DNA from 4 places in the Kineococcus sp. G2 genome. Region 1 is predicted to be linked to each of the others. Evidence: riboswitches for the same ligand, from Rfam matches in the RefSeq annotation. Region 1 holds a riboswitch; each other region holds the start of a gene.
The links. A riboswitch is a leader RNA that binds a small molecule or an ion and turns the genes downstream of it on or off. The one in region 1 is predicted to bind S-adenosylmethionine.

Region 1 (7,287 bases):
CTCCTGCCCCCGCGTGTCCTCGCGGTCGCTGCGCAGCGCCACGCCGTCCTCCCGTCGTCGCCGGACCGGTGCCCCTCACCGGTGGGCCGCCATGGTGCCAGCAGGGGGATCGGTAGGGTGCGGGCCGTGGCCACGCAGACCGACGCCCAGCGCACCCTCGTCCTCGTCAAGCCGGACGGTGTCCGGCGCAGCCTGACCGGGGAGGTGCTGCGCCGCATCGAGGCCAAGGGCTACTCGATCGTGGCGCTGCAGATGCGCACCGCCGACCGCGATCTGCTCGCCGGGCACTACGCCGAGCACGAGGGCAAGCCCTTCTACGAGCCGCTGGTGGAGTTCATGTCCTCCGGCCCGGTCGTGGCGGCCGTCGTGGAGGGGCACCGCGCCATCGAGGGGTTCCGCTCCCTGGCCGGCACCACCGACCCCACGACCGCCGCCCCCGGCACGATCCGCGGCGACCTGGGGCGCGACTGGGGCCTGAAGGTGCAGCAGAACCTCGTGCACGGCTCCGACTCGGAGGAGTCCGCCGCCCGCGAGATCGGGCTGTGGTTCCCGAACCTCTGACGCGCCGATGAGCCCGGCGCCGCGCTGAGGTCTCCACGGGCGGGAGGGCCCGCCCGTGCCCCGACCCGCGAAGGAGACCGGCCGTGCGCATGATCTTCGTCAACCTGCCGGTGGGCGACCTGGGGGCCTCCGAGGCGTCCTTCGCCTCGCCCTGCTGCACGCGCCGGAGAAGTGGAGGGGCTTCCTGCACTCGGAGCCGGCGGCTCCGGGTGCGCGCCGGCGGTGGACTTCGGCTGGATGTACGGGGTGAGCTTCCGCGACCCGGACGGGCACGTGTGGGAGGTCAGCTGGATGGACGTCGAGGCCGCCCGCCGGGCCGGGGGCGTCGGCGCCTGAGCGGGGCGGTCCCCGCGGGCGGCGCCCCGTCGCCCCTGTCGACCCGTGCGGGCGCAGGCGTGCGCGTCTAGGGTTCCCGGCGTCGCCGCGAGGGCGCGGCGGCGCCCCGAGGGCGCGGCGGCGCCCCGAGCGCCTGCGAGGAGGACCCGATGGCCACCGAGTTCCCGACCGCCCGCACCGCCGTCGTCACCGGAGGGGGCTCGCCGCGCGGCATCGGGCGGGCCCTCGCGCACCGCCTGGCGCGCGGCGGCTGGTCCGTCGCCGTCCTCGACCTCGACGGCGCGGCCGCGCGCACCGTCGCCGGGGAGCTGGAGCAGGAGGGGGCCGCGGCGATCGGCGTGCAGGTCGACGTCGCCGACCCGGCGTCGGTGGAGGCGGCCGCCGCCGCGGTCGAGCGCGACCTGCCGCCCGTCGTCGGGCTGGTGAACCTGGCGGGCGTCAGCTCGCCGACCCCGTTCCTGGACACCACCCCCGAGGAGTGGGACCGCGTCATGGCCGTCAACGCGCGCGGCACGTTCCTCGTCACGCAGCGGTTCGTGCGGGGCATGGTCGAGCGCGGCCTGGGGCGCGTGGTGAGCGCCTCCTCGGTCTCCGCCCAGCGCGGCGGCGGCACCTACTCCAAGGTCGCCTACAGCGCCTCCAAGGCGGCGATCATCGGCCTCACGCGGGCCCTGGCCCGGGAAGTCAGCCCGCTGGGCGTGACGGTGAACTGCGTCGCCCCGGGACCGGTGGACACCGACATCATGGGCGGGCCGCTCACCGACGAGCGGCGGGCGGCGATGGCCGCCGACGCCCTGGTGGGACGGGTCGGCACCGTCGACGACGTGGCCGCGCTGGTGGAGTTCCTGCTCGGCCCGGACGCCGGGTACGTCACCGCCGCCACCTACGACGTCAACGGCGGCCTGCAGATCTCCTGAGGCGGTGCCGAATCCTCCCCTTCCCGCACCGCCCCTCCTGCCGCGGAAACCATGGTTTCCGCCCCGCAGAGGGTCCTTCGAAGGGCGGAAACCATGGTTTCCGCGGCAGGAGGGGTCAGCGGGAGGCGGCGTACGCGGCCCAGGCGGCCTCGACGGCGGTCAGGGCCGTCTCGTCCTGCAGGGAGGTGACGTCCCCGCCGCCGCGGCCGGCCGTCACGTCCGCCACCAGCCGGCGCATGATCTTCCCCGAGCGGGTCTTCGGCAGGTCGGGGACCACGACCACGTCGCGGGGCTTGGCGACCGGGCCGATCGCCTCGGCGACGTGCGCGCGCAGCTCCTCGGCCAGCGCCGCGTCGGAGGTGCCCGCCGCGTCGCCGCGGGTGATGACGAACGCGACGATCCGCTGCCCCGTCGTCTCGTCGGGAGCGCCGACGACCGCGGCCTCGGCCACCCGCGGGTGGGACACCAGCGCCGACTCCAGCTCGATGCTGGACAGCCGGTGCCCGGAGACGTTGAGGACGTCGTCGATGCGCCCGCCGATCCAGACGTACCCGTCGGCGTCCTTCGTCGCCGCGTCGCCGGCCAGGTACCAGCCCTGCTGCGCGTACGGCTCCCAGTAGGACTTCACGAACCGCTCGTGGTCGCGCCACACGGTGCGGGCCATGCCCGGCCACGGGCGGGTGATGACGAGGACGCCGGTCTCGCCGGGGGCCGTCTCGCGGCCGGCGTCGTCGACGACGGTGGCGGCCAGGCCCGGCAGCGGGACGGTGCCCGAGCCGGGCTTGAGCGGGGTCACCCCGGGCAGGGGAGCGACCACCGCCGCGCCCGTCTCCGACTGCCACCAGGTGTCCACGATCGGGCAGCGGCCGCCACCCACTTCGCGGTGCAGCCACAGCCACGCCTCGGGGTTGATGGCCTCGCCCACCGAGCCCAGCAGCCGCAGCGAGGACAGGTCGAAGCGGGCGGGCAGCTCCGGGCCGTGCTTCATGAACGTGCGCACCAGCGTGGGGGCAGTGTAGTAGGTGGTCACCCGGTGCTTCTCGATGATCTCGAAGTGCCGGCCCGGGTGCGGGGTCAGCGGGGAGCCCTCGTAGATGACCTGGGTGGTGCCGTTCGACAGCGGCCCGTACATCTCGTAGGTGTGCGCCGTCACCCACGCCAGGTCCGCCTGGCACCAGTAGACGTCGTCGTCCTTGACGTCGAACACCGCCCAGTGCGACCAGGACGCGTGGGTGAGGTAGCCGCCGCTGGTGTGCACCAGGCCCTTCGGCTTACCCGTCGTGCCGGAGGTGTAGATGATGAACAGCGGGTTCTCGGCGTCGAAGGACGGCGCGGCGTGCTCGGTGCTCTGCCGGTCCACGACGTCGTGCCACCACACGTCCCGGCCCGGCGTCCACGGCACGTCCGGCGTCAGGTCCCCGGTGCGCCGCAGCACCAGCACGTGCTCGACGTGGTCCAGGCCCTCCACCGCGGCGTCCGCGGCGCCCTTGACGGCCACCGCCTTCCCGCGGCGGAACTGCCCGTCGGTGCACACCAGCAGCTTCGCCCCGGTGTCCTGGACCCGGAACCGCAGCGCCTCGGCGGAGAAACCCCCGAACACCAGCGACACGACCGCGCCGATGCGCGCGCACGCCATCGTCGTCACGATCGTCTCCGGCAGCACCGGCAGGTACAGCACGACCCGGTCGCCGTGGCCGACGCCCAGCTCCTGCAGGGCGTTCGCCGCCCGGCACACCTCGTCCTGCAGCTGGGCGTAGGTGGTGGTGCGCGAGTCGCCGGGTTCACCCTCCCAGTGCAGGGCCACCTTCTCCCCGCGCCCGGCGGCGACGTGCCGGTCCACGCAGTTCACCGCCACGTTCAGCTTCCCGCCGGTGAACCACTGCGCCGTCGGCAGCGTCGAGCCGTCGAAGACGGTGGTGAAGGGCTCGTCCCACTGCAGCCGGCCGGCCTGCTCGGCCCAGAACGCCTCCGGGTCCGCCGCGGCGCGCGCGTACTCCTCCGCGCCCACGTTGGCGCGGGCGGCGAACTCGAGCGGCGGGGGGAAGACCAGGTCGTCGCCGGCGGTGACGGGGACGGTGCTCATGCGGGCGGGGCCTCCCGGGGTCGTGGGTCGGGCCGCCAGCGTATCCGCGCCGGGCGGGTGGGCCGGGGCCCAGCGCGGCTCCCCGTGCCGGCCCGGCCGGTGCCGTACCCTGGCCGAACCATCCAGAGCGGCCGAGAGACCTGGCTCGACGACGCCGCAGCAACCCCCGCGCGGAGGGTGCTCACGCCAGGACCGATGGGGGAGGCACGGCATGAGCACCAGCACGCCCGCCGCGGACGGCGGGGCGGCGTCCGAGGACGCGCGCCGCGAGGCCGCCGCCTGGGCCACCTGGCAGGAGTCCCCGTGGGGGCGGCTGCGCTACCGGGTGCTGGCGGCGCTGCTGCGCGAGCGGTGCGCGCGGCTGGGCCCGGCGCCGCTGCGGGTGCTGGACGCCGGTGGCGGCGACGGGCGCGATGCGCTGCAGCTGGCCCTGGCCGGCCACGAGGTGACGGTGCTGGACACCTCCGCGGACGTGCTGGGGGCGGCGCGCGCCGCGGCGGCGGCCGCCGGGGTCGGCGATCGGGTGCGCACCGTGGCGGCGGACCTGGAGGACCTCACCGCCCTGGCCGCGCTGACCCGGCACCGCGCCGGCGGATCCGGGTCGTTCGACGTGGTGCTGTGCCACGACGTGCTGCAGCACCGCGGCAGCCTCGCGCAGGTCGGCGCCGACGTGGCGGTGCTGGCGTCCTCCCTGCGCCCCGGCGGGCTGCTGTCGCTGATGGCGCCGAACCCGGCCGCCGACGTGCTGACCGCGGCGCTGCGCGACGGCCCGGCGCAGGCGTGGGTGCTGCTGGACGCCGAGCGCGGTGCGGACCCCGGCACCGGCCGCTCGGTGCTGCGCCTGGACCCCGCCGTCGTCGAGGCGGCCGCGGTGGACGCCGGGTGCGAGGTCGACGGCCGTGCCGGGGTGCTGACGGTGACGACGCTGCTGGAGGAGGCGCAGCGCACCGACGAGCGCGTCGTGGCGGACCTGGAGGAGCTGGAGGTGGAGCTCGGCCGGCGCGAGGAGTTCCGGCGCACCGCCCGGTTCTGGCACCTGGTGGCCCGCCGCCGCTGACGGGCACCTCGCACACGAGCCGGCTGCCGGTGCCGGTGGTGCGGCGGGTCAGCGGTGGTGCCCCAGGACGAACGTGCGGATGGCGGTGACCGCCGCGCCGCGCGCCCACTCGGGGAAACCCGTGTGCTGCACGTCGACGTCCAGCTCGGAGGCGTGCGGGTTGCGGTGCGCGCGGATCCCCGACTCCATCGCCTCGGCACCCACCTCCGCCAGCCCGGCGTTCTCCCCGGACACCAGCACCTTGCGCGGCATCGTCAGGTTCCCGATCGCCGCCAGCAGGACGCCCAGCGCCCGGGCGGAGTCGTCGACCACCCGGCGCGCCAGCGGCTCGCCGGCCGCGGCCAGGGCCAGCACCTCGTCGAACGCGACCGGTCGGCGCAGCGCCAGCCCGGCGCGCACCTCGACGGCTTCCCGGGTGAGCATCGCCTCCGCGCAGCCGGTGTGCCCGTCCGGGCAGAGGGGACCGGTGGGGTCCAGCGGGAAGTGCCCCAGCAGGCCCACCCCGGCGTCCGGGTGGTCCAGCACCTCGTCGTGCACGACGAGCCCGTACCCCACACCCGTGCCGACCACCACGACCGCGAAGTGGTCGCAGCGCCGGGCCGTGCCGAACCACTGCTCCGCGCGGGTCAGCGAGAGCACGTCGTTGTCGACGACCACCGGCAGGCCCAGCTCCGCCTCCAGGGCCCGCCCGAACGGCACGGACTCCCACCCCAGGTACCGGGCGGAGAGCACCTCCCCGTCCCGCGCGACCCGGCCGCCCAGGCCGACGCCGACGGCGCGCACCCGCGCACGTCCGGCGCCGGGGGAAGCCGCCAGGGAGCGCACCAGGTCGCCGACGACGGCGACGCAGGCGGCGGGGGAGCGGTCCGGCAGCGGCGCCTGCAGCTCCGCCACGACGCGGGCCCGCAGGGTCGTCAGGACGGCGTAGGCGGTGTCGGCGGTGAGCTTGACCCCGACGAAGTGGTGGCCGTCCTCCTCCACGTCCAGCGGGCGGGTCGGCCGCCCGGAGACCGGGTCGCACACCCCGGTGGTCTCCACGAGCAGGCCGGAGTCCAGCAGTGGCCGGGACAGCCGGGTCAGGCTGCCGGGGGACAGCTCCAGGCGGCGCGCCAGCTCGCTGCGCGGCAGCGGGCCGTCGAGCAGGACCTCCAGGGCGATGCTGTGGGCGGGACCGGTCAGCGGGGTCCAGGCCGTGCCCGGCCGCGCCGGGGCCGTCAGGCTCACGGGGCCTCCTCGGTGAGGGTCGTCCACCCGGGGGTGGTGCGCTGCCCGCACGCTACCCGAGTTCCGCGACGGAAGCGTGAAAGCGCTCGCACCCGCGAGGGGAAGGGTTTTCTCCGCCGTGAGTCACCGTTGACGTCACCCAGAGTTCTGCCGTACAACTCTGCCACCGCACGATCCCGACCACGACGACGTGATCCCCGGAGATGCCGTGACCCTGCTCCAGCACGAGAACCCCACCGCCGCCCGGGCCGCCGGCCCCGGGGAGGTGCTGCACCTGCGGGCGGCGGGCGTGAGCGTCGTCCTGCGCACGCACGCCGACCAGCTCCCCTCCGTCGTGCACTGGGGCGCCGACCTCGGCGACCTCGAGCCCGCCCTGCTCGACGACCTCGCCGCCGCCGGTGCCACCGCCCGCGCCAACAACGCCGTCGACGTCGAACGCCCCCTGGCGCTGCTGCCCGAGCAGGCCCAGGGCTGGAGCGGCACCCCCGGCCTCGCCGGCCACCGCGACGGCACCGCCTGGACCACCCGCTTCACCCCCACCGCGGTCGAGGTCACCGACGGCGGACCGCTCGGCGGGCGCGTCGAGGTCCGCGCCGAGGACCCCGCCGCCGCGCTCGCGGTGCACCTGCAGCTGGAGCTGCTGCCCTCCGGCCTGCTGCGCCACCGCGCGCACCTGACCAACACCGGTGCCGGCACCTACGAGGTCGGCTCCCTCGCGCTCGCGCTGCCCGTGCCGCCCGTGGCGACCGAGCTGCTCGACATGGCGGGCCGCTGGGGCAAGGAACGGGTGCCGCAGCGCCTGCCCCTCGTCGTCGGCACGCACGCCCGCGAGAACCGCCGCGGCCGCACGGGCCCCGACGCCCCGCTCGTCCTGGCGGCCGGCACCGCCGGTTTCGGGTTCCGCACCGGGGAGGTCTGGGCCCAGCACGTCGCCTTCAGCGGCAACCACCGCGCCCTCGCCGAGCGCCAGCACACCGGCGCCGCCGTCCTGAGCGGCGGCGAGCTGCTGCTGCCCGGGGAGGTGCGCCTGGCCACGGGGGAGGGGTACGGCACCCCGTGGGTGTACGCGGCCCACTCCGAGCACGGGCTCGACGGGATCGCCGCCCGTT
Region 2 (7,287 bases), on a different contig from region 1:
GCGCAGGCGAAGTTCTCCCCGCTGGAGCTGCGCGAGCTGGGCCACGTCCCCGACGTCGACGTCCTCGTCGACCCGGAGGACTTCGAGTTCGACGAGGGCTCGATGGCCGCCATCGACAAGTCGAACCAGACCAAGCAGGTCGTGAAGACCCTCACGGACTGGACGCTGAAGGAGGGCGACGGCACCGCCTCCCGGCGCATCCACCTGCACTTCCTGCACGCCCCCGTGGAGATCGTCGGCACCGACGGCCACGTCAGCGCGCTGCGCACCGAGCGCACCCGCCTGACGGGCGACGGCACGGTCGAGGGCACCGGGGACGTGCGCACCTGGGACGTGCAGGCCGTGTACCGCGCGGTCGGCTACTTCGGCTCCCCGCTGCCGGGCGTGCCGTTCGACGAGCTCAAGGGCGTCATCTCCAACCACGAGGGCCGCGTGCTCTCCCCGGAGGGCGAGCACCTGGGCGGCGTGTACTGCACCGGCTGGATCAAGCGCGGGCCCGTCGGCCTCATCGGGCACACCAAGTCCGACGCCTCCGAGACGGTCCGCCACCTCGTCGCCGACGCGGCCGGTCTCGAGCGCGCCGCCGAGCCGGACCCGCAGGCCGTGCTGGACGCGCTGACGGCCAAGGGCGTGGAGGTCCTCACCTGGAACGACTGGGAGGTCCTGGACGCCTACGAGCGGGCGCTGGGCCAGCCGCACGGCCGCGAGCGCGTCAAGGTCGTCCCCCGCGAGGACATGATCAGGTACTCGCGCGAGGTGCTCGCCGAGGCCGCCGCCCGGGAGGCCTGAGTGCGCGTCGTCGTCTGCGTCAAGCACGTCCCCGACATCCAGTCGGCCCGCTCCTTCCGCGAGGACGGGCTGCTGGCCCGCGGCGGCGAGGACGACACCCTCAACGAGCTGGACGAGGACGCGCTGGAGGCCGGGCTGCGCCTGGTCGAGGCGCACCCGGTCGCGGAGGGCGCCGAGCCGCACGAGGTCGTCGCCCTCACCGTCGGGCCCGCCGCGGCCGTGGAGGCCCTGCGCCGCGGCCTGGCGATGGGTGCCACGAGCGCGGTGCACGTGCGCGACGACGCGATCGCCGGTTCCGACGCGATCGCCACCGCCCGCGTGCTGGCCGCGGCGGTGCGCCGCGTGCACGCCGAGCGGCCGGTGGACGTCGTGGTCGCGGGCATGGCGGGCCTGGACGGGCTGACCTCCCTGGTGCCGGCCGCCCTGGCGGCCCTGCTGGACTGGCCGCAGCTCACCCTCGCCGACCGCATCACCGTCGAGGACGGCACCGTGCGGGTGCGCCGCGAGACCTCCACCGACGTGGAGGAGCTCAGCGCTCCCGCGCCGGCCGTGCTGTCGGTGACCGACCAGGCGTTCCGCGCCCGGTTCCCCGACTTCAAGGGCATCCTCGCCGCCCGCAAGAAGCCGGTGGAGGTGCTCTCCCTCGCCGACCTCGGCGTGGACCCCGCCACCGTGGGCCTGGACGGGTCCGCGGCCCGGGTCGTGGAGGCCTCACCCCGCCCCGAGCGCTCGGACCGGGTGCTCGTGACCGGCGGCGCGGAGACGGTGCCCGCTCTCGTGGACTACCTGGCGCAGAAGGGTTTCGCGTGAACGTCCTCGTCCTGCTCGACCACGGCGACGGGCGGCTGCGCCCCACGGCCCTGGAGCTGCTGACCCTGGCGCGCGACCTGCCGGACGCGCGGGTGCACGCCGTGTGGATCGGCCCCGCACCGGCCGAGGAGGTGCGCGCGCAGGTCGGCGCGCACGGGGGCCACGCGCTGCACCACGTGCTCGTCGACGGCGCCGACGACCGCCTGACCGCCTCCGTCGTGGACGCGCTGGAGGCGGTGCGCGCCGAGGTGGACGCCCCGCTGCTGCTGGTGGCCTCCACGTTCGAGGGCAAGGAGGTCGCCGCCCGCCTCGCCGTGCGCACCGGCGCGGGGGTCGTCACCGGCGCCGGCGGCCTCGAGCGCGACGCCGACGGCCGCTTCACGGCGGTCAAGACGGTCCTGGCGGGGACGTGGACGACGCGCTGCGCGCTCACCGGGCCGTTCGGCGTGGTGGCGCTGGCCCCGAACTCCGTGCAGGCCGCGCCCGCGGCGCAGGCCGCACCGGCCGAGGTGGTCGAGCACCGCGTGGCGGCTTCGGCGGCCGCGCGCGCGGTCACCGTCCACTCCCGTGAGGCCCGGCCCACCTCGGACCGCCCGGCGCTGGCCGAGGCGGAGGTCGTGGTCGTCGGCGGCCGCGGCGTGGAGGGCGACTTCTCGGCCGTGGAGGAGCTCGCCGACGTGCTCGGCGGGGCCGTGGGCGCCACCCGCGTCGCCACCGACGAGGGCTGGATCGGGCACGAGGCCCAGGTGGGGCAGACGGGCGTGACGATCAGCCCGCGGCTGTACGTGGGTGCCGGCGTGTCCGGCGCGGTGCACCACCGCGGCGGCATGGCGGCCTCGGTGACCGTCGTGGCGGTGAACAGCGACCCGGACGCCCCGATCTTCGAGTTCGCCGACTACGGGATCGTGGGCGACCTCAACGAGGTCCTGCCCGCCCTCAGCGAGCAGATCCGCAGCCGCCGCGGCTGACCCGCCGCGGTTTGCGCGCGGGCGATCGGGTGCCCTAGGTTCCTGGACGACCATCCAGAGCGGCTGAGAGACCTGGCTCGACGACGCCGCAGCAACCACCCCTCGGGGAAGGTGCTTCCGCCAGGACCGATGGGAGTCCCGGTGAGCGCTGCTCGTGTCGTCGTCCCCGCTGCCGTCGACCGCCGCGTCCTGCGGCGGCGCGCCGCGCTCGGCAGCTTCGTCGGCACCACGATCGAGTGGTACGACTACTACCTCTACGGCACGGCGGCCGCGCTGGTGTTCGCCCCGCTGTTCTTCCCGCAGGTCGGCGGTGCTGTCGGGGTCGTCGCGGCGTTCGCCACGTACGCGGTGGGCTTCATCGCGCGCCCGCTGGGCGGCGCGGTCGCCGGTCACCTGGGGGACCGGCTGGGGCGCAAGAAGGTCCTGGTGGCGTCCCTGCTGCTCATGGGCGCCTCGACGGCCCTCATCGGCCTGCTGCCCACCTACGCGGCCATCGGGGTCGCCGCGCCCGTGCTGCTCGTGACCGCCCGCCTGCTGCAGGGCTTCTCCACCGGCGGCGAGTGGGGCGGTGCCGTGCTGCTGGCGGTGGAGCACGCCCCCGAGCGGCGCAGGGGGTTGTTCGGCGCCGTGCCGCAGATGGGCTCGGCCGCGGGCATGGTCCTGGCCAGCGGGGGCTTCTGGCTGACCCGCACCCTCACCACCCCCGAGCAGTTCCTCTCCTGGGGCTGGCGGGTGCCGTTCCTGGCCAGCGCAGTGCTCGTCGTGGTCGGTCTGGTCATCCGGCTGAAGGTGACCGACTCGCCGGTGTTCTCGGACCTGCGCCGCGCCGGTGCCGTCGCCCGCCGCCCGGTCGCCGACGTGCTGCGCGAGGACGCCCGCGGGGTGCTCCTGACCAGCGGCATGCGCCTGGGCCAGATCGGCGGGTACGTCCTCTACACCGTCTTCGCCCTGAACTACCTCACCGAGCAGGTGCGCGCCGACGGCGCCGACGTGGGCCTGCTCGCCGTCCTGGTCGTCTCCGTGCTGAGCCTGGCCACCACCCCGCTGTGGGGACTGGCCTCGGACCGCTTCGGCCGCAGGCCCGTGTACCTGTTCGGGGCGCTGCTCACCGCGGTGTTCACCGGGCCGGCGTTCCTGCTGCTCGACACCGGTTCCACCGTGCTGATCGTCGGCGCGCTCGTCGTCGCCGTGAACCTCGGGCACGACAGCATGTACGGCGCGCAGGGGGCGTTCTTCGCCGAGCAGTTCCCCGCGCGCACCCGCTACAGCGGCGCCTCGCTGGGCTACTCCATCGGCGCGGTCCTCGGCGGCGGGCTGACCCCCCTCGTCGCGGCTTCGCTGCTGGCCCTGGCCGGCGGCGCGCCGTGGCTGGTCGCCGGCTTCGTCAGCGCACTGGCGCTGCTCACCGCCGCCTGCGCCGCCGCGGCCCCGGAGACGGCCCACCGGCCCCTGGACACCACCTCGAAGAACCTGGAGACCGTCGTCCCGTGAGCACCGCACCGCTTCGCCTGAACGCCTTCGCCATGGCCTGCGTGGGGCACCAGGCCGCCGGGTTGTGGGCGCGCCCGGAGGACCGCAGCGCCGAGTACCGCACCCTGCGGTACTGGACGGACCTGGCGCAGCTGCTGGAGCGCGGGGGTTTCGACGCCCTCTTCCTCGCCGACGTCCTCGGCGTGTACGACGTGCACGGCGGCTCGCGCGACGCCGCCGTGCGCGCGGCCGCCCAGGTGCCCGTCAACGACCCGCTCATGGCGGTCTCGGCCATGGCCGCGGTCACCGAGCAGCTCGGTTTCGGGCTGACGGTGACGACCACGTACGAGCAGCCGTACGCCCTGGCCCGCCGGCTGACCACGCTGGACCACCTCACCGGCGGCCGCGTCGCCTGGAACGTCGTCACCGGCTACCTCGACTCCGCGGCCCGCAACCTCGGCTTCGACCGGCAGGTGCCGCACGACGAGCGCTACGACGTCGCCGAGGAGTACCTCGAGGTCTGCTACAAGCTCTGGGAGGGGTCCTGGGAGGACTCCGCCGTCGTGCGCGACGCCGAGCGCGGGGTGTACGCCGACCCGGCGAAGGTCCACGACATCGACCACCACGGCCGCTGGTTCGACGTGCCCGGCGCGTTCCTGTGCGAGCCGTCCCCGCAGCGCACCCCGGTGGTCTTCCAGGCGGGTTCCTCGCCGCGCGGGCAGGAGTTCGCCGCCCGGCACGCCGAGTGCGTCTTCGTCATCGGCCCCACCGCGAAGCACGTCCGCCGCACCGTCGACTCCCTGCGCGAGCGGGTGGAGCGCGCCGGGCGCGACCCGCGCTCGGTCAGCGTCTACGCGGGGCTGACCGCCGTGGTGCGCCCCTCCGACGCGGAGGCGACCGCGCTGCTGGCCGACTACCGGGCGCGCGCCAGCAGGGACGGCGCGCTGGCGCTGTTCGGGGGCTGGACGGGCGTGGACCTGGCCGGCCTGGCGCCGGGGGAGCCGCTGCAGCACGTCACCACCGACGCGAACCGCTCGGCGCTGTCGTCGTTCACCAGCGACCCGGACCGCACCTGGACGGTGGACGACCTGGCCCGCTTCGTGGCCGTCGGCGGGCGCGGCCCGGTGCTGGCGGGCTCGCCGGCCACCGTGGCCGACGCCCTGGAGGAGTTCGCGGAGGTCTCGGGCGTCGACGGCTTCAACCTCATGTACGCGACGATGCCCGGCACGTTCGCCGACGTCGTGGACCACCTGGTGCCGGAGCTGGCCCGCCGGGGGCGCACCGCACCGCCGGTCGCGCCGGGCACCACGCTGCGCGAGCGGCTGGGCTCGGGCGAGGGGGCGCGGCTGGCCGCGTCCCACCCCGGCGCGGCGCACCGGCGCCCGGCCGCGGGCGCCACGGCCCGGGCCTGAGGCGCCGCGCGGAACGATCGCGCGGCGCGGCGCGTTGCACCCCTGGCTGGACCCGGACCAGGGAGGACGAGAGCGCCCGATGCACCGTCACCACAACGGCCTGAAGACCGCGGTCCTCTTCGGGGCGATCTGGGCGGTCCTGCTCCTGATCGGCGGGCTCCTCGCGTCGGCGTTCCGCGTCCCGGCGCTGCTGCTGGTCTTCGCGGTGATCGGGGTGGTCACCTCCGCCTACGGCTACTGGAACTCCGACAAGCTCGCCCTGCGCGCCATGCGTGCCCGGCCGATCTCGGAGGCCGAGCAGCCGGCGATGCACCGGATCGTGCGGGAGCTGTCCACCCGCGCCCACCAGCCGATGCCGCGGCTGTACGTGTCGCCGACGATGGCGCCCAACGCGTTCGCCACCGGCCGCAACCCCGGGAACGCCGCGGTGTGCTGCACCGAGGGCATCCTGCAACTGCTGGACGAGCGGGAGCTGCGCGGTGTGCTGGGCCACGAACTGCAGCACGTGTACAACCGCGACATCCTCACGTCCTCGGTGGCGGGGGCGCTGGCGGGCGTCATCACGTCCGTCGCCCAGTTCGCGCAGTTCGGCGCGTTCTTCGGCGCCGCGGGCGGGCGGGACGGCGAGGGGCGCACCAACCCGATCGCCGTGCTGGCGCTGTCGCTGGTGGCCCCGCTGGCAGCCACCGTCATCCAGCTCGCCATCTCCCGCACCCGCGAGTACGACGCCGACGAGGACGGCGCGCGCCTGACCGGCGACCCGCTGGCCCTGGCGTCGGCGTTGCGCAAGCTGGAGCTGGGCACCCGGCAGCTGCCGCTGCCGCCGGAGCGCGAGCTCGTCAACGCCAGCCACATGATGATCGCCAACCCGTTCCGGGGGCAGGGCTTCAGCCGGTTGTTCTCCACCCACCCGCCGATGGCCGAGCGCATCGCCCGGCTGGAGGCGATGGCCGGCTACCGCCGCTGACGCGGGGGAGCCGACCGGCGCTCGGGCGGGGACGGGCTCGACCCGGTCGGGCCTCCGGAGCAGCCGGCGAGCGCGAGGGCCGCCCCCGGCGCGCGGGGTGCCGGGGGCGGTGGCGCTCACGGGCGCCGGGTCAGCGGTAGTTGACGAACTGCAGCGCCACGTCGAGGTCGGCGCCCTTGAGCAGCGCGATGACCTCCTGCAGGTCGTCGCGGCTCTTGGAGCTGACGCGCACCTCGTCGCCGGTGACCTGGGTCTTGACGCTCTTCAGGCCGCTGTCGCGGACGATCTTGCCGATCTTCTTGGCGACGTCCTGGTCCAGGCCCTCCTTGAGGGTGGCCGTGATCCGGTGCTCCTTGCCCGAGGGGGTGGGCTCGGAGGTGTCCAGGGCCTTCAGCGACACCCCGCGCTTGATCAGCTTGGTCTGCAGGACGTCCAGCACGGCGTTCACGCGGTCCTCGGAGTTGGCGACCATGAGGATCGTCTCGCCGCTCCAGCGCACCGAGGCGTCGGTGCCCTTGAAGTCGTAGCGCTGGGAGATCTCCTTCGCCGCCTGGTTCAGGGCGTTGTCCACCTCCTGGCGGTCGACCTTGCTGACGACGTCGAACGAGGACTCGCTGGCCACGTGTGCTGTTCCCTCCGGAGCGGTGCGCGCAGCCGGTTCGTCCCGGCCGCCAGACCTTGCTATCCTCTCACTCGCACCTGGTCATCCAGGCGCACTGGCGGGTTGCCCGAGCGGCCAAAGGGAGCGGATTGTAAATCCGCCGGCATTGCCTTCGTTGGTTCGAATCCATCACCCGCCACGTCGCGAGCGCGACCCGGGCCCGGCAACGGGCTCGGGTCGCGGCGTGTAGGGTGGACCTCACGTCGTGCG
Region 3 (7,287 bases), on a different contig from region 1:
GGTCGCCTGCTTGCCCGTCATGATCCCCGCGGTGGGGTCGGTGTAGGCGTCCTTGAAGGTCGTCCAGTCGCGGCGGTCCGGGAAGCTCGTCAGCCGCACCTTCCCCGGCTCGGAACGCACGACCGGCTGGGTGAAGAGGTCCTCACCGGTGACCTCCAGGCCCGCCACGCGCTGGAACGAGTAGGACCACCAGGCGCCGTAGTCCACGGCGCTGGTCATGGCCTTGCCGTACTCGCCGTCGCCGACGAGGGTGACGCCCAGGTCCCGCTGGCGGCGCACGAGGTCGACGACGGCGTCGGTCAGCAGCGCGTCGAACTCGGGGGTGCGCTCCAGGGTGAGACCGTCCTCGCCGACGCGGCGGGCCTCGTTCGCCGCGATGAGCTCCGGGGTGCGGGGCAGGCTGCCGGCGTGGCTGACGGGGATGCGGCGGGTGGTGCTGGTCACGAAGGGGGGCTCCGATCGGGGTTTCGGGGGACGTCAGCGGCGCAGCGCGCGGTCCAGGTCTTCGAGCAGGTCGTCGGGGTCCTCCAGGCCCACCGACAGGCGCAGCACCGCGTCGGACAGGCCGATCGCGGCACGGCCCTGCTCACCGAGGCGGCGGTGCGTGGTGGTGGCGGGGTGCGTCGCGAGGGACTTCGCGTCGCCGAGGTTGTTGGAGATGTCGATGGTGCCCAGGGCGTCGAGCACCTCGAAGGCGCGTTCCCTGCCGCGGCCGGCCGGCGCGTCCAGCTCGAACGTGACGACGGTGCCGCCGAGCTCCATCTGCCGCTTCGCCAGGTCGAACTGCGGGTGCGAGGCCAGCAGCGGGTAGCGCACCCAGCGCACCGCACCGCTCTCCTCCAGGTGCTCGGCGATGCGCAGGGCGGTGGCCGCGGAGTGCCGCACGCGCAGGCCGAGGGTCTCCAGGCCCTTCGCGAGCGTCCACGCGTTGAACGGGCTGAGCGTCGGCCCGGTGTGCCGGGTCAGTTCCTGGAACCGGCCCTCGATGAACTCCGTCGTGCCGAGCACCGCACCGCCCATGACGCGGCCCTGGCCGTCGATGTGCTTGGTCGCGGAGTACACGACGACGTCGGCGCCGAACCGCAGGGGCCGCTGCCCCACCGGGCTGGCGAAGGCGTTGTCCACCACCACCACCGCGCCGGCCGCGTGCGCGAGCTCCGCGACCGCCTCGACGTCCACGAGGGTCTGCATGGGGTTCGCGGGCGTCTCGAAGAACACCGCCTGCGCGGGCGTGGCGAGCGCCCTCTCCCACTGGGCGATGTCCTCGCCGTCGACGAACTCCGTCGTCACGCCCCATCGGGGCAGGATCTCGTCGAGGATGACGTAGCAGGACCCGAACAGGCTGCGGGCGGCCACGACCCGGTCCCCGGCGCCGAGCAGCGCACCGAGCGCGTAGAACACCGCGGACATGCCGCTGGCCAGGCCGTAGCACGCCTCGGCGCCCTCCAGGGCCCGCAACCGCTCGGTGAACACGGAGACGGTGGGGTTGCCGTAGCGGGAGTAGACGTAGCGGTCCACCTCACCGGTGAACGCGGCCTCCGCGGCGGCGGCGGACTCGTACACGTACCCGGAGGTGAGGTACATCGCCTCCGAGGTCTCCTCGAAACCCGAGCGGGCCAGGCCCGCGCGCACGGCGGTGGTGTCGGGGCGCCAGGGGTTCGGCTGCTGCGCGTTCACGACTGCCGCCACGGCAGGCCCTGAGCGCGCCAGCCGGCGCCACCGCGGTGGCCGTGCTCGTCCAGGTCGCCCTCGAAACCGTCCAGGACGTTGTAGCTGGGGGTGATCCCCGCGGCGGTGGCGGCCTCGGCGGCGGCGACGGAGCGCTTGCCGGAACGGCACAGGAACACCACCGGGCCGCTCCGGCCCGGTTCGACCCCCGCGCGCGCCAGTTCCGCCAGGAACCTCGCACCGGGTGCGTCCTGCTCCACGGGCAGCCAGGAGGCGAACACCGGTGGTCGGCGCAGCTCGGCGGCGTCGGGCGCCCCGACGTACGTCCACTCCGCCTCGGTGCGGACGTCCACGAGGACGGCGTCACCGTCGTCACGCAGCAATTCGAACGCCTCACGCGGGGTGAGGTCGCCGGCGTAGCTCACGAAGCCTCCATCGGTCCTGGCATGAGCACCCTCCCGAGGGGGGTTGCTGCGGCGTCGTCGAGCCAGGTCTCTCGGCCGCTCTGGATGGTCAGGCCAGCCTAGGGCATCGGCGGACCGCGCCGGACCCGCCGCGCTGGACCCGGCGCGGTGGGCGAGGCGTCAGGAGGCCGGCAGCTCCTGCCCGGGGCAGCCGGCCAGCACGTCCGCCATCGCGTCGCGCTCGGCGGGCGTCACCCACAGCCCCCAGGCGCTCTTGACGGCGACCTGCCGGGCCACGTACTCGCACTCCCCCACCGGCGGCAGCCACTGCGCGGCGTCGTCGTCCCCCTTGGACTGGTTGAGGGAGCCGTCCACCGCGAGCAGCTCCAGGGGGTCGTTGGCGAACGCGACCCGCTCCTGGGCGCTGAGCTTCTGGGCACCGGTGCGCCAGGCGTCGGCCAGCGCCACGACGTGGTCGACCTGCACCTCGGCGCTGGTCCGCTCGCCGCGCCGGAAGGCGATCTCCTCCCCGGAGTAGGGGTCCACCAGGGTGCCGGAGAGCACGGTGCAGCCGTCGTCGGCGAGGCGGACGTCGACGAGGTCGCGCTGCAGGACGTCGTCGCGGGTGCGGCAGCCGTTGCCGTCGACGTCGACCCAGCTCTCCCCGAAGCGGGTGCGCTGGTACCCGGCGGACGACGCCTCCTCGCGGACCTCCAGGGCGGCGAGCGCCCGGGCAGCGCTCCCCGTCGCGGCGGGACGCTCCTGCGGGCCGGTGCCCGGTGCCAGGGCCCGCCACAGCGCCACCGCCAGCAGCAGGAGCACCAGGGGGGCGAGGATCGCGGCGAGGGCGCCGGATCGGCGAGCGGGCACGGGCACCTCCGACGGGTCGCGGGTCCCGGCGGGGACGACGAAGGGGGCCTGCGTGCGCAGACCCCCTCGGGAAGCTCCCGCAGTTGGACTCGAACCAACAACCTGCCGGTTAACAGCCGGCTGCTCTGCCAATTGAGCTATGCGGGACCACCACCGGGTGAACCCCCGGCGACAGCACGTCAACCGTACCAGCCCCGCACGGGTGCCTGCGTCACGGGGCGCGGCGCCCCGCCCGGGCCGGGACCCGCAGCGCCGCAGGGCTCACAGGCCCTGGGCGCGCTCCTGCCAGGCCCGTCGGGCCGCCTCCAGCCGGAACAGCTCCTCCGAGGCCGTGCGGTACTCCTCCGGCTGCGCGCCCGCGTCGATGCTCCACAGCCGGCGCTTGGCGTCGGCGACGGCGCGGGTGGTCGCCTGCCCTGCCAGCGTCGCGACCAGCGAGCGCCCCCACCGCTCCAGCTCCTCCTCGTCGCCGACGGGCAGGTCGCTCACCGCGAGCTCCTGCACGAGCGCGGCGACGGGGCCGTCGGCGTAGGCGAGCACCGCCTCCACCCACGCGGGGCCCTGGGGTGCCTCCAGCGGCCCGCCGGCGGCGGTGACGGCGTCGTGGACGGCGCGGTGGCCGGGGACGCCGAAGGCGTCCGCGGCCAGGGCGGCGAAGTCGTCCGCGACCACCCACGGCGCCTGCAGCACGCACGCCAGGACCCACCGCTCCAGCTGCACGACGGCGTCGTCGACGGTGGCCACCGGGGTGGCCGCGGGGGTGGTGGGCGCGGCGGGCTGGGCCGGTTCCCGCGCCGCGCGCCCGTCGCGGCCACCGCGCCCGTCGCGGGCGTGCCGGCGCACCCGGTCCAGCACGAAGCGCTCGTCGAGGAAACCCGTCCAGCGGTCCAGGTTGACCGCGTAGCGCTGGCGCAGCCCGCTGTCGCGGATCTTCGCCACGATCGGTGCGGCGGCGTCCAGGGCGGCCAGCCGGCCGGCGTCGCTGCCCAGGTCGTAGCGGGAGATCGTGGAGCGGATCGCGAACTCGAACAGGGGCACGCGCCCGTCGACCAGGGCGGCCACGGCGGCGTCGCCGGAGGACAGGCGCAGGTCGCAGGGGTCCTGCCCGCCGGGCTCGACCGCCACGTACGTCTGCGCGGTGAAGCGCTCCTCCAGCTCGAAGGCCCGCAGCGCCGCCTTCTGCCCCGCCTCGTCGCCGTCGAAGGTGAAGACGACCTCCGCGGAGCCGGCGACGTCGCCGAGCATGCGCTGCACGACGCGGGCGTGCTCCTCGCCGAAGGCGGTGCCGCAGGTGGCGACCGCGGTGCTCACGCCCGCCAGGTGGCAGGCCATGACGTCGGTGTAGCCCTCGACGACGACGACCCGCTTGGTGCGGGCGATCTCCCGCTTGGCGAGGTCGAGGCCGTACAGGGCCTGCGACTTCTTGTAGACGGGCGTCTCGGGCGAGTTGAGGTACTTGGCGTCGATGCGGTCGTCGTCGAAGAGCCGGCGCGCGCCGAAGGCCACGGTGTGGCCGCTGACGTCGCGGATGGGCCACACCAGGCGGCCGCGGAAGCGGTCGTAGAGCCCGCGCTGGCCCTGCCCGGCCAGGCCGGAGGTCACCAGCTCCTCCTCGGTGAACCCCTCGCCGCGCAGGTGGCGCAGCAACGCCTCACCGCCGGCGGGGGCGAAGCCCACCCCGAAGCGGGCGGCGGCCTCGCGGGTGAAGCCGCGCTCGGCGAGGAAGCGGCGGGCGGTCTCGGCGGGGCCGGGCTGCTCCAGCTGCCCGGCGTAGAAGGCCTCGGCCACCCGGTGCGCCTCCAGCAGCCGCTGGCGCTGCCCGGCCTGCTGCGCCCCGGCCGGGCGCCTGCCGGGGCGGCCGCCGTCGTCGACGTAGCGCAGCTGCACGCCGGCGCGCTCGGCGAGGCGCTCCACGGCCTCGGTGAAGGTCGTGCCGTCGATGCGGCGGACGAACTCGATGGCGTCGCCGCCCTCGCCGCAGCCGAAGCAGTGCCAGCGCCCCACGGCGGGGCGCACCGTGAAGCTGGGGGTGCGCTCGTCGTGGAACGGGCACAGGCCCTTGAAGGAGCCCACGCCGCCGGGGCGCAGCGTCACCTGCTCGGCGACCACCTCGTCGATGCGGACGCGCTCCTTGACCGCGCGCAGGTCGTCGGAGTGGATGAGCCCTGCCACGCGCCGGAGTCTAGGCGTGCCCGCCGACGCGACCGGCCCGCGGGCGCGGGTGGCAGGATCGCCCCGTGAGCGAGAAGCAGCAGCGGGACCGGCCCGCGGGCGCGGAACGGGACGGGCGCAGCCCCGGCGACGGCAGCGACCGCGCCTGGGGCTTCCGCACCCGCGCCGTGCACGCGGGTGCGGTGCCGGAGCCGACGACGGGTGCGCGGGCCGTGCCGATCTACCAGACCACGAGCTTCGTGTTCGAGGACGCCGCCGACGCGGCGAACCTCTTCGCGCTGCAGAAGTACGGCAACATCTACAGCCGCATCTCCAACCCCACCGTGGCGGCGCTGGAGGAGCGGATGGCGTCCCTGGAAGGCGGCCTGGGCGCGCTGGCGTGCAGCTCCGGGCAGTCCGCGGAGTTCCTGACCTTCGCGGCGCTGGCGGGTGCGGGTGACCACGTCGTCGCCTCGAACAACCTCTACGGCGGCACCGTCACCCAGCTGGACGTGACGCTGCGCCGCTTCGGCGTGGACACCGTGTTCGTGGAGCCGGAGGCCGCCGCGGTGCGGGCGGCGATCACCGAGAGGACGCGGTTCGTGTTCACCGAGCTGGTCGCGAACCCCTCCACGGTGGTCGCGGACATCGAGGCGCTGGCCGACGTGGCGCACGGGGCGGGGATCCCGCTGGTCGTCGACGCCACCACCGCCACCCCGTACCTGTGCCGGCCGATCGAGCACGGCGCGGACATCGTCATCCACTCCGCCACCAAGTTCCTCGGCGGGCACGGCACCACCCTCGGCGGTGTCGTCGTGGACGCCGGCACCTTCCCCTGGGACAACGGGAAGTTCCCCGCCATGACCGAGCCGGTCGCCAGCTACGGCGGCCTGAGCTGGTGGGGCAACTTCGCCGAGTACGGGTTCCTCACCAAGCTGCGCAGCGAGCAGCTGCGCGACATCGGCGCCACCCTGGCCCCGCACTCGGCGTTCCTGCTGCTGATGGGCGTGGAGACGCTGCCGCAGCGCATGCGCGAGCACGTCGCCAACGCGCGCCGGGTGGCGCAGTGGCTGGAGGCGGACGAGCGCGTCGGCTGGGTGCGCTACTCCGGCCTGCCCTCGCACCCGCACTTCGAGCGGGCCCAGCGCTACCTGCCCGAGGGGCCCGGCGCGGTGTTCTCCTTCGGCGTCGCCGGCGGTCGCGCGGCCGGGGAGCGGTTCATCGAGAACCTGCAGCTGTGCTCGCACCTGGCGAACATCGGCGACGCGCGCACCCTCGTGCTGCACCCGGCCTCCACGACCCACCAGCAGCTGTCGGCGGAGCAGCTCGAGGCGGCCGGTGTCCCGGAGGACCTCATCCGCATCAGCGTCGGCCTGGAGGACGTGGAGGACGTGCTGTGGGACCTGGACCAGGCGCTGACCGCGGCGACGGCGGAGGTGGCCCGGTGAGCGGGCACGAGAGCGCTCCCACCGGCGCGATCGGCGACACCGGCAGCGCGGCCGCCGGCCCGCTGGCACCGGCGGAACCGGCCACCGGCGCGAAGGACGCGGCCCCCGTGCGCGCCGCCGGCGGCTGGACGCCCCCCACACCCGGGCAGCGGCTGTCGATCCTGCGCCGCACCCGGACCGTCGCGGTCCTCGGCGCCTCGAACAAGCCCTCGCGCGCCTCGTACTTCGTCGGCACCTACCTGCTGGCCGACTCCGGCTACGAGGTGTGGTTCGTCAACCCGAACGAGCGCGAGGTGCTGGGCCGGCCCGCGTACCCGTCCCTGGCGGAGCTGCCCGGCGTGCCCGACGTCGTCGACGTGTTCCGCCGGCCCGCCGAACTGGGTGCCGTCCTGGACGAGACCCTCGCGGTGGGCGCACCGGTGCTGTGGTTGCAGCTGGGCCTGTCGGACGACGAGGTCGCCCGCCGCGGGCACGAGGCGGGGATCACGGTCGTCATGAACCGGTGCCTGAAGATCGAGCACGCCCGCTTCCACGGCGGGCTGCACCTGGCGGGTTTCGACACCGGGGTGATCTCCGCGCGCCGCCACGCGCGCTGAGGGATCCCCAGGTGCCGGTGCGGCGGCGGTGTCCACAGCGCACCGCCGCACCGGGCGGTGCAGGCGCCGCGCGCGCCTACGGTCGCGGGCGTGCCGATCCCCGCTCCCCCACCGCCTCCGCTCACGCCCGATCCGTTCCGGGCCCGCCCG
Region 4 (7,287 bases), on a different contig from region 1:
AGCGCGACGCCGCAGCGGTGCGCTGGCGCGAGGGCGAGCTCACCGGCACCGACCTGGACGGCGCCTGGCTCGTGCACGCCGCCACCGGCGACGCCCGCGAGGACGACGCCGTGGCGGCGCTCGCCGAGCAGCGGCGGCTGTGGTGCGTGCGCCCGGACGCCCCGGCGGCCGGCACCGCCGTGGAACCGGCCGTCGTGCGCCGCGACGACGTCGTGCTCTCGGTGGACACCGGCGCCGACACCGCCCGCGCCCGCGCGCTGGCCGTGCGACTGGGGCACCTCGTGGACTCGGGCGCGGCTCCGCTGCGGCGGCACCGGCCCCGCGCGGGCCGCGTGGTCCTCGTCGGCGGCGGACCCGGTGAACCGGAGCTGCTCACCCTGCGCGGGCGCCGCCGGCTGGCCGAGGCCGACGTGGTGGTGGTGGACCGCCTGGCGCCCACGGGCGTCCTCGCCGAGCTGGACCCCGACGTGCAGGTCGTCGACGTCGGCAAGACCTCCGGCAACCACCCCGTGCCGCAGGAGGAGATCAACCGCGTGCTCGTCGACGCGGCCCTGGCCGGCCGCACCGTGGTGCGGCTGAAGGGCGGGGACCCGTACGTCCTCGGCCGCGGCGGCGAGGAGGTGATCGCCTGCCGGGAGGCCGGTGTCGAGGTGGAGGTCGTCCCCGGCGTCACGAGCGCGTTCGCGGTGCCCGCGGCGGCGGGCATCCCCGTCACCCACCGCGGTGCCTCGCGCTGCGTCACGGTCCTGTCCGGGCACGAGGACCTCGACGAGGGCGACCTGGCCGCCCTGGCGCGCCTGGACGGCACCCTCGTGGTGCTCATGGGGGTCACGGCCCTGCAGCGCCTGGCCGACGCGCTGCTGGAGGCGGGCAAGGACCCCGCCACCCCGGTCGCGGTCGTGCAGGACGGGTGGAGCGCCCGCCAGCGCACCACCACCGCTCCCCTGGCGCGGATCGCGGAGGTGGCCCGGGCGGCCGGCGTGCGGCCGCCGGCGGTGGTGGTGGTCGGTGAGGTCGTCAGTGCGCTGGACGGGGCGGACCGGCAGGGGGTTTGACGCACGGCGGGCCGGGCACGGCTCCGCCGTGGACCTGCGGAACCGCTCGATCGTGATCACCGGTGCCGGCAGCGGCATCGGCCGTGCGCTGGCGCTGCAGTTGGCCGGACAGCCAGCGCGCCTGACCCTCGTGGGACGGCGCGCCGGCCCCCTGGAGGAGGTGGCCGCTCTCGTCCGCGAGCGGGGCGGCCGGGCGCACGTCGTCGCGGCCGACCTCACCGCCCCCGGTGCGCCTCGAGAGGTGGCCGACAGCGCCCGTGACGCCTTCGGCGGGCTGGACGTCCTGGTCAACAACGCCGGCAACGTGCGCGCCGGCCGGCTGGAGTCGCTGCAGGAGAGGGAGGTGCTGGCTCAGATCGCCCTGAACCTGACCGCTCCGATCCTGCTGACCAGGGCCGCCCTGCCGCTGCTGCGCGCCGCCGGGGACGGGTTGGTGGTCAACGTCTCCTCCGGCATCGGGCTGGTGGCACTGCCCTTCTACGCGACGTACGCCGCCACCAAGGCCGGTGTCGCGCACTTCGGCGACGCCCTGCGGCGGGAGCTGGCCGGGGAGGGGGTACGGGTGCTCAACGTCTACCCCGGCGCCACCAGCACCCCGATGATGGAGAGCTCGCGCGCCGGCGCCGAGCACGGCTTCGAGTACGAGAGCGCCGAGGACGTCGCGGCCGCCGCGATCGTCGGCATCGGCGAGGACCAGCTGCGCGTGGTCCGCGGCGGGCAGACGCGTCGGCGCATGGTCGAGCTGGACCGCGACGACCCGGCCGCGGTCGACGCGCTGCTCGCCGCGCGCAAGGACGCGCTCGAGGAGGCCGTCACCGAGCACTCCACCGTCTGAACCCGGGTGGCGCCGCACACGGATGCGCGCAGGGGGTCCGCGGTGTGCACCGCGGACCCCCCGCCGAGCAGTACCCGGGTTCAGCGCGTGCCCGGCTCCGGGCCCACCGCGATGGGCGCGCGCACCGCGTTGCCCCACTCCGTCCAGGACCCGTCGTAGTTGCGCACGTTCTCCAGGCCCAGCAGGTGCGTCAGCACGAACCAGGTGTGGCTGGAGCGCTCACCGATGCGGCAGTAGGTGATCGTATCCGTCTGCGGGGTCAGTCCCGCGGCGTCGAAGTAGATCTCCTCGAGCTGCGAGCGGTCCTTGAAGGTGCCGTCCTCGTTGGCCGCCTTCGCCCACGGCACGCTCGCCGCGCCCGCGATGTGCCCGCCGCGCAGGGTCCCCTCCTGCGGGTAGTCAGGCATGTGGGTGCGCTCACCGGTGTACTCCGGCGCGGAACGCACGTCCACCAGGCCGCCGCGGTGCTCGCGCACGTCCGGCGCGAACGCGCGCACGCGGCTGTCGTCGCGCTCCACGACGGGGTACTCGGTGCGCTCGCGCTGCGGCGCCTCGGTGGTCAGATCGCGACCCTCGGCGGCCCACTTGGCGCGGCCACCGTCCAGCAACCGCACGTCCTCGTGGCCGAACAGGGTGAACACCCACAGCGCGTACGCGGCCCACCAGTTGCTCTTGTCGCCGTACAGCACGACCGTGTCCTCGCGGCGGATCCCCTTGCGGGAGAGCAGGTCCGCGAACCCCGCGCCGTCGACGTAGTCGCGGGTGACGGGGTCGTTCAGCTCGGTGTGCCAGTCGACCTTGACCGCGCCGGGGATGTGGCCGGTCTCGTACAGCAGGACGTCCTCGTCGCTCTCCACCACGACCAGACCCTCACGGCCCAGGTTCTCCGCGAGCCAGGCGGTGCTCACGAGCTTCTCGGGGTGGGCGTAGGCGGCGAACTTCGCCTCGGTGGTGTCGGTGGGCACCGCGACGGACGTGGGCGTGGGCATGTGTTCCTCTCGGGTTCGGGACGGACCCTGCCGTCGCACGACGGCAGGGCGGTGTTTCAGCGGTGGGTCCTCCGTGCGCCCGGGATCGGGCGGAGGTGGCGGCGGAGTGCGCCTCGGGTCCGCGAGGCGCACCCCGCGGTCGGGGTCCGCGCGTCAGCGACAGGCGGCGGAACCGCGGCGGCACAGGTCGATGTGCCGTCGGGAGTGCAGTTCGGTGGTGCGGTCCTGCGTCATGCCGTGCCCTCCATCGGTCCTGGCGGAAGCACCCACGCCCTGCGGGAGGGGGGTTGCTGCGGCGTCGTCGAGCCAGGTCTCTCGGCCGCTCTGGATGGTCGTGGGCCACACCGTGCCCGTTGCGGGGCAGTGCTGTCAACCTCGACCGGGGCGTGGAGCGCCGCCGCCGCTCAGGCGGGGACGACCTCCAGCGCGCGGCACGCCACGGCCCCGCCCACACCGGTCCCCTCGACCCGCACGGTGGTGCTCTCCCCGGGTGCGAGGTCGCGCGCGACGGCCCGCCCGACGCCCAGCTGCGCGTCGGCGGCGTCCATCCACTCCACGGCGACGGCGAGGCTGCGCGTCTGCTGCGCGGTGTTGGTCACCTCCACCACGGCGGTGGCGGCACCGGAGGCGTCGGGCTCGCCGCAGCCGGTCACCGCCACGCCCTCGGGCGACCCGGACGGCCGCGTGCCGCCGGCGAGGCCCCCGGCGGGGTCGGCCGGGAGCTCCCCCGCCACGTCCCCGGGGGCGTCCTCGACCACGTCCGTGACCACGTCGTCGCGGGCGGCGGCGGTGACGGCGACGACCACGGCGGCCGCGGCCAGCGACAGCACCAGCCCGGCCGCGGCGGTGCGCCGCACCGGGCCGCGGCCGCGCAGGAGGGCCACCAGGCCCGCCGCGGCGCCGAGCACCGCCAGGCACAGGGCCAGCACGTGCAGGCTCGGCACCAGCCCGGTCAGCGCACCGGCGAGCCCGAGGACGACGGAGGCGATCGCGACACCGCCGGGCCTGCGCCGACCACGCGGTGGTGCCGGTGGCGTGGGCGTGCGCGTCGTCATGGTGGACCCCGGGGGCTCGTCGTCGTGCTCCTGGCCCCACCAGGGTAGGCGAACCCCCCGGACACGGCGAGAGGGCCGGTTCCGAACGGAACCGGCCCTCTCCTCACCGCTGCGCGGTGATCCCCTGTCGGGCTGACAGGATTTGAACCTGCGACCCCTTGACCCCCAGTCAAGTGCGCTACCAAGCTGCGCCACAGCCCGATGGCCCGCTCCCCCGTTGCCGGGCGGCGAACCGGGGTAAACCCTACATCACTTCCGGCGCTTCTCCCGCACCCGGACGCTCAGCTCGATCGGGGTGCCCGTGAAGCCGAACTCCTCGCGCAGGCGCCGCTCCAGGAAGCGGCGGTAGCCGGCCTCCAGGAAGCCGCTGGCGAAGACCACGAAGCGCGGCGGACGCGTGGAGGCCTGCGTGCCGAACAGGATGCGCGGCTGCTTGCCGCCGCGCACCGGGTGCGGGTGGGCCGCCACGACCTGCCCCAGGAAGCTGTTGAGCCGCCCGGTGGGCACGCGGGTGTCCCACGACTCCAGGGCGGTGTCCAGGGCCGGCACGAGCCGCTCCAGGTGCCGGCCGGTCATCGCCGAGACGTTCACCCGCGGCGCCCACGGGATCTGGACCAGCTCCTTCTCGATCTCGCGCTCGAGGTAGTGCCGGCGCTCCTCGTCGGTCAGGTCCCACTTGTTGTAGGCCACCACGAGCGCGCGACCGGACTCCACGACCATCGAGATGATCCGGATGTCCTGCTCCGTGAGCGGCTCGCTGGCGTCCAGGAGCACCACGGCCACCTCCGCCTTCTCCAGCGCCGCCTGCGTGCGCAGCGAGGCGTAGAAGTCGGCCCCCTTGGTCAGGTGCACCCGGCGGCGGATGCCCGCGGTGTCCACGAAGCGCCAGGTGCGCCCGCCCAGCTCGATGAGCTCGTCCACCGGGTCGCGGGTGGTGCCGGCGGTGGGGTGCACCACGACCCGCTCGGAACCGGCCAGCTTGTTGAGCATGCTGGACTTGCCGACGTTCGGGCGGCCCAGCAGCGCCACCCGGCGCGGCCCGCCCACCGGCAGCGCCCCGCCGACGGCGGAGACCGGCGGCAGCAGCCGCACCGCCGCGTCCAGCGCGTCGCCCGTGCCGCGCCCGTGCAGCGCGGAGACCGGGTACGGCTCGCCCAGGCCCAGCGCCCACAGCTCGGTGGCGTCGGCCTCCTGGCGCGGCCCGTCCACCTTGTTCGCCACGAGGACCACCGGCTTGCCGGAGCGGCGCAGCATCCGCACCACCTGCTCGTCGGAGGAGGTCGCACCCACCGTGGCGTCCACGACGAACACCACCGCGTCGGCCAGGTCGATCGCGATCTCCGCCTGCTCGGCCACCGCCAGGTCCAGCCCCTGGACCTTGCGCTCCCAGCCACCGGTGTCCACCAGCGTGAAGTCGCGCCCGGCCCAGTTCGCCGGGTAGGAGACGCGGTCGCGCGTGACGCCGGGGACGTCCTCCACGACCGCCTCGCGCCGGCCGATGATGCGGTTGACCAGGGTCGACTTGCCCACGTTCGGGCGACCCACGACCGCCAGCACCGGCAGCGGCCCGTCCGGTGCGTCCTCGGGGCCGCCGGGGCCCTCGGACTCCAGCAGGGCGACGTCCTCCGGGGAGAGGTCGTACTCCTCCAGGCCGACGCGCAGGGCGTTCTCCACGCCGGCGTCGTGCTGGGCGTCGTGCTGGGCGTCGTGCTCGTTCGGGGTGTCGGGGTTGCTCACCGCTGGCCTCCGGTTACGTCGTCGGACGCCATGTCGCCGAGCCCCAGCTCGTCGGCGTCCAGGTGGTCGGGCAGGGGGGTTCCGGTGCGGCGCATGCTGTCCAGGACGTGCGCGGAGAGGCGGTCGCGGACCTGCTCCACGGCCGCGGCGAGCGCGGCGCGGCCCGGCACGCCGGGTTCCTTCACGACGGTGAAGGGTTCCCCGAAGCAGTAGTGCAGCCTCCGGCGCGGCGGCGGGGCGGTGCGGTTGCGCTCGCCCGGGCGGTGCGCGCCCAGGCACGCCACCGGAACCACCGGGGCCCCGGACTGCAGCGCGATCCAGGCGATGCCGGAGCGCACCGACGCCGCGTCCCCGCGGCCGCGGGTGCCCTCGGGGAACACCCCGGCCGCACCGCCCTCGGCGAGCACGCGCAGCACCGTCTGCAGGGCGTCGCGGTCGCCGTGGCTGCGGTCGATGGGGATCTGCCCGGCGCGCAGCAGCGCCCAGCCGAGGAGGCCGCCGAACATCTCCTTCTTCACCAGGAAGGCCACGTCGCGCGGCGCCACCCCGTACAGCAGGGGGCCGTCGGTCAGGGAGGCGTGGTTGGAGGCCAGCAGCACCGGCCCGGTGGCCGGCACGTTCTCGGCGCCGTGCACGGTGGAGTGCCACACCACGTGCGCCAGGAACCTGCCCGTGGCCCTCGTCCACGCCTGCGGACGCCCGGCGCGCGGGACGGCGACCTCCTGCGCGGCGGCGCTCACGCCCCGGCCCCCGCGGCGCCGCGCACGAGCTCGAGCAGGGCGGCGACGGTGCCGTCGAAGTCCAGGTGCGTGGAGTCCAGGGTGACGACGCCGTCGGCCGCGGTGGTGAAGGCCGTGGTGCGCGCGTCGACGCGGTCGCGCTCGGAGACCGAGCGCCGCACCGCCTCCACCGCGGCGGCGTCGGCGGCCCCCAGGTCCTGCTGCGCGCGGCGCGCCAGGCGCACCCGCTCGTCCGCGGTCAGCAGCACCCGCACGTGGGCCTCGGGCGCGACCACGGTGGTGATGTCGCGCCCCTCGGCGACCACGCCGGGACGCGCGCCCGGAGCCGGTGCGGCGCAGGCGGACTCGATGAGGGCGCGCTGGCGCAGCACCAGGTCCGAGCGGACGGCGGGCACGGCGGCGACCGCGCTGACGGCGGCGGTCACGTCCGCGCCGCGCACCTGCTCGCTCACGTCCTGCTCGGTGCCGTCGGCACCGACGACCGCGATCGCCGGGGCCTGCGGGTCGGTGCCCACCGACAGCGCCACCGCCCGCACGTGCGCCGCGACGGCGTCGGCGTCGGCGAGGTCGACACCGGCCCGCAGCGCGGACCAGGTCACGGCGCGGTACATGGCGCCGGTGTCGAGGAACGCCACGCCGAGCGCGCGCGCCGCGGCGCGGCTGACGCTGGACTTGCCGGAACCGGAGGGACCGTCGACCGCGACGACGATCCCCGCGGGCAGGGCCGGGCCGGCCCCGGCGGAGGCGGCTTCGGCGGGCGCGACGGGACCGCTGGAGGAGGTGGGCACCGGACGAGGCTAGTCGACCGGGCGGGCACCCACGGACCCCGGCGCCGGGTGGCCGGGCGCCGCCCGCTCAGGACGCCGGGACGGTCCA

Region 2: it holds a riboswitch for S-adenosylmethionine, as region 1 does, so the genes downstream of both, V9U69_RS05705 (MFS transporter) here and V9U69_RS01100 (class I SAM-dependent methyltransferase) in region 1, are expected to answer to the same signal.
Region 3: it holds a riboswitch for S-adenosylmethionine, as region 1 does, so the genes downstream of both, V9U69_RS01530 (rhodanese-like domain-containing protein) here and V9U69_RS01100 (class I SAM-dependent methyltransferase) in region 1, are expected to answer to the same signal.
Region 4: it holds a riboswitch for S-adenosylmethionine, as region 1 does, so the genes downstream of both, V9U69_RS18000 (sulfurtransferase) here and V9U69_RS01100 (class I SAM-dependent methyltransferase) in region 1, are expected to answer to the same signal.

The regions. Positions count from the first base shown of each region.
Region 1 covers NZ_JBBBEM010000007.1:22,022-29,308, forward strand. Annotated here, with positions in the region: gene V9U69_RS01080 (hypothetical protein) at 1-42, opposite strand, end outside; gene ndk (nucleoside-diphosphate kinase) at 127-561, shown strand; gene V9U69_RS01090 (SDR family NAD(P)-dependent oxidoreductase) at 1,047-1,814, shown strand; gene acs (acetate--CoA ligase) at 1,930-3,897, opposite strand; SAM riboswitch class I at 4,013-4,099, shown strand; gene V9U69_RS01100 (class I SAM-dependent methyltransferase) at 4,109-4,954, shown strand; gene V9U69_RS01105 (ROK family transcriptional regulator) at 5,003-6,178, opposite strand; gene V9U69_RS01110 (alpha-galactosidase) at 6,387-7,287, shown strand, end outside.
Region 2 covers NZ_JBBBEM010000027.1:10,059-17,345, reverse strand. Annotated here, with positions in the region: gene V9U69_RS05720 (FAD-dependent oxidoreductase) at 1-789, shown strand, start outside; gene V9U69_RS05715 (electron transfer flavoprotein subunit beta/FixA family protein) at 790-1,599, shown strand; gene V9U69_RS05710 (electron transfer flavoprotein subunit alpha/FixB family protein) at 1,596-2,567, shown strand; SAM riboswitch class I at 2,615-2,703, shown strand; gene V9U69_RS05705 (MFS transporter) at 2,709-4,058, shown strand; gene V9U69_RS05700 (LLM class flavin-dependent oxidoreductase) at 4,055-5,449, shown strand; gene htpX (zinc metalloprotease HtpX) at 5,529-6,416, shown strand; gene V9U69_RS05690 (YajQ family cyclic di-GMP-binding protein) at 6,547-7,038, opposite strand; tRNA gene V9U69_RS05685 (tRNA-Tyr) at 7,135-7,216, shown strand.
Region 3 covers NZ_JBBBEM010000008.1:54,998-62,284, reverse strand. Annotated here, with positions in the region: gene V9U69_RS01540 (cobalamin-independent methionine synthase II family protein) at 1-444, opposite strand, end outside; gene V9U69_RS01535 (O-succinylhomoserine sulfhydrylase) at 478-1,689, opposite strand; gene V9U69_RS01530 (rhodanese-like domain-containing protein) at 1,674-2,093, opposite strand; SAM riboswitch class I at 2,098-2,184, opposite strand; gene V9U69_RS01525 (HNH endonuclease family protein) at 2,253-2,942, opposite strand; tRNA gene V9U69_RS01520 (tRNA-Asn) at 3,017-3,089, opposite strand; gene dnaG (DNA primase) at 3,204-5,114, opposite strand; gene V9U69_RS01510 (O-acetylhomoserine aminocarboxypropyltransferase/cysteine synthase family protein) at 5,282-6,541, shown strand; gene V9U69_RS01505 (CoA-binding protein) at 6,538-7,137, shown strand.
Region 4 covers NZ_JBBBEM010000133.1:6,625-13,911, forward strand. Annotated here, with positions in the region: gene cobA (uroporphyrinogen-III C-methyltransferase) at 1-1,055, shown strand, start outside; gene V9U69_RS17995 (SDR family NAD(P)-dependent oxidoreductase) at 1,084-1,890, shown strand; gene V9U69_RS18000 (sulfurtransferase) at 1,971-2,879, opposite strand; SAM riboswitch class I at 3,121-3,214, opposite strand; gene V9U69_RS18005 (FxLYD domain-containing protein) at 3,284-3,934, opposite strand; tRNA gene V9U69_RS18010 (tRNA-Pro) at 4,062-4,135, opposite strand; gene der (ribosome biogenesis GTPase Der) at 4,184-5,671, opposite strand; gene V9U69_RS18020 (lysophospholipid acyltransferase family protein) at 5,668-6,411, opposite strand; gene cmk ((d)CMP kinase) at 6,408-7,199, opposite strand; gene V9U69_RS18030 (prephenate dehydrogenase) at 7,267-7,287, opposite strand, start outside.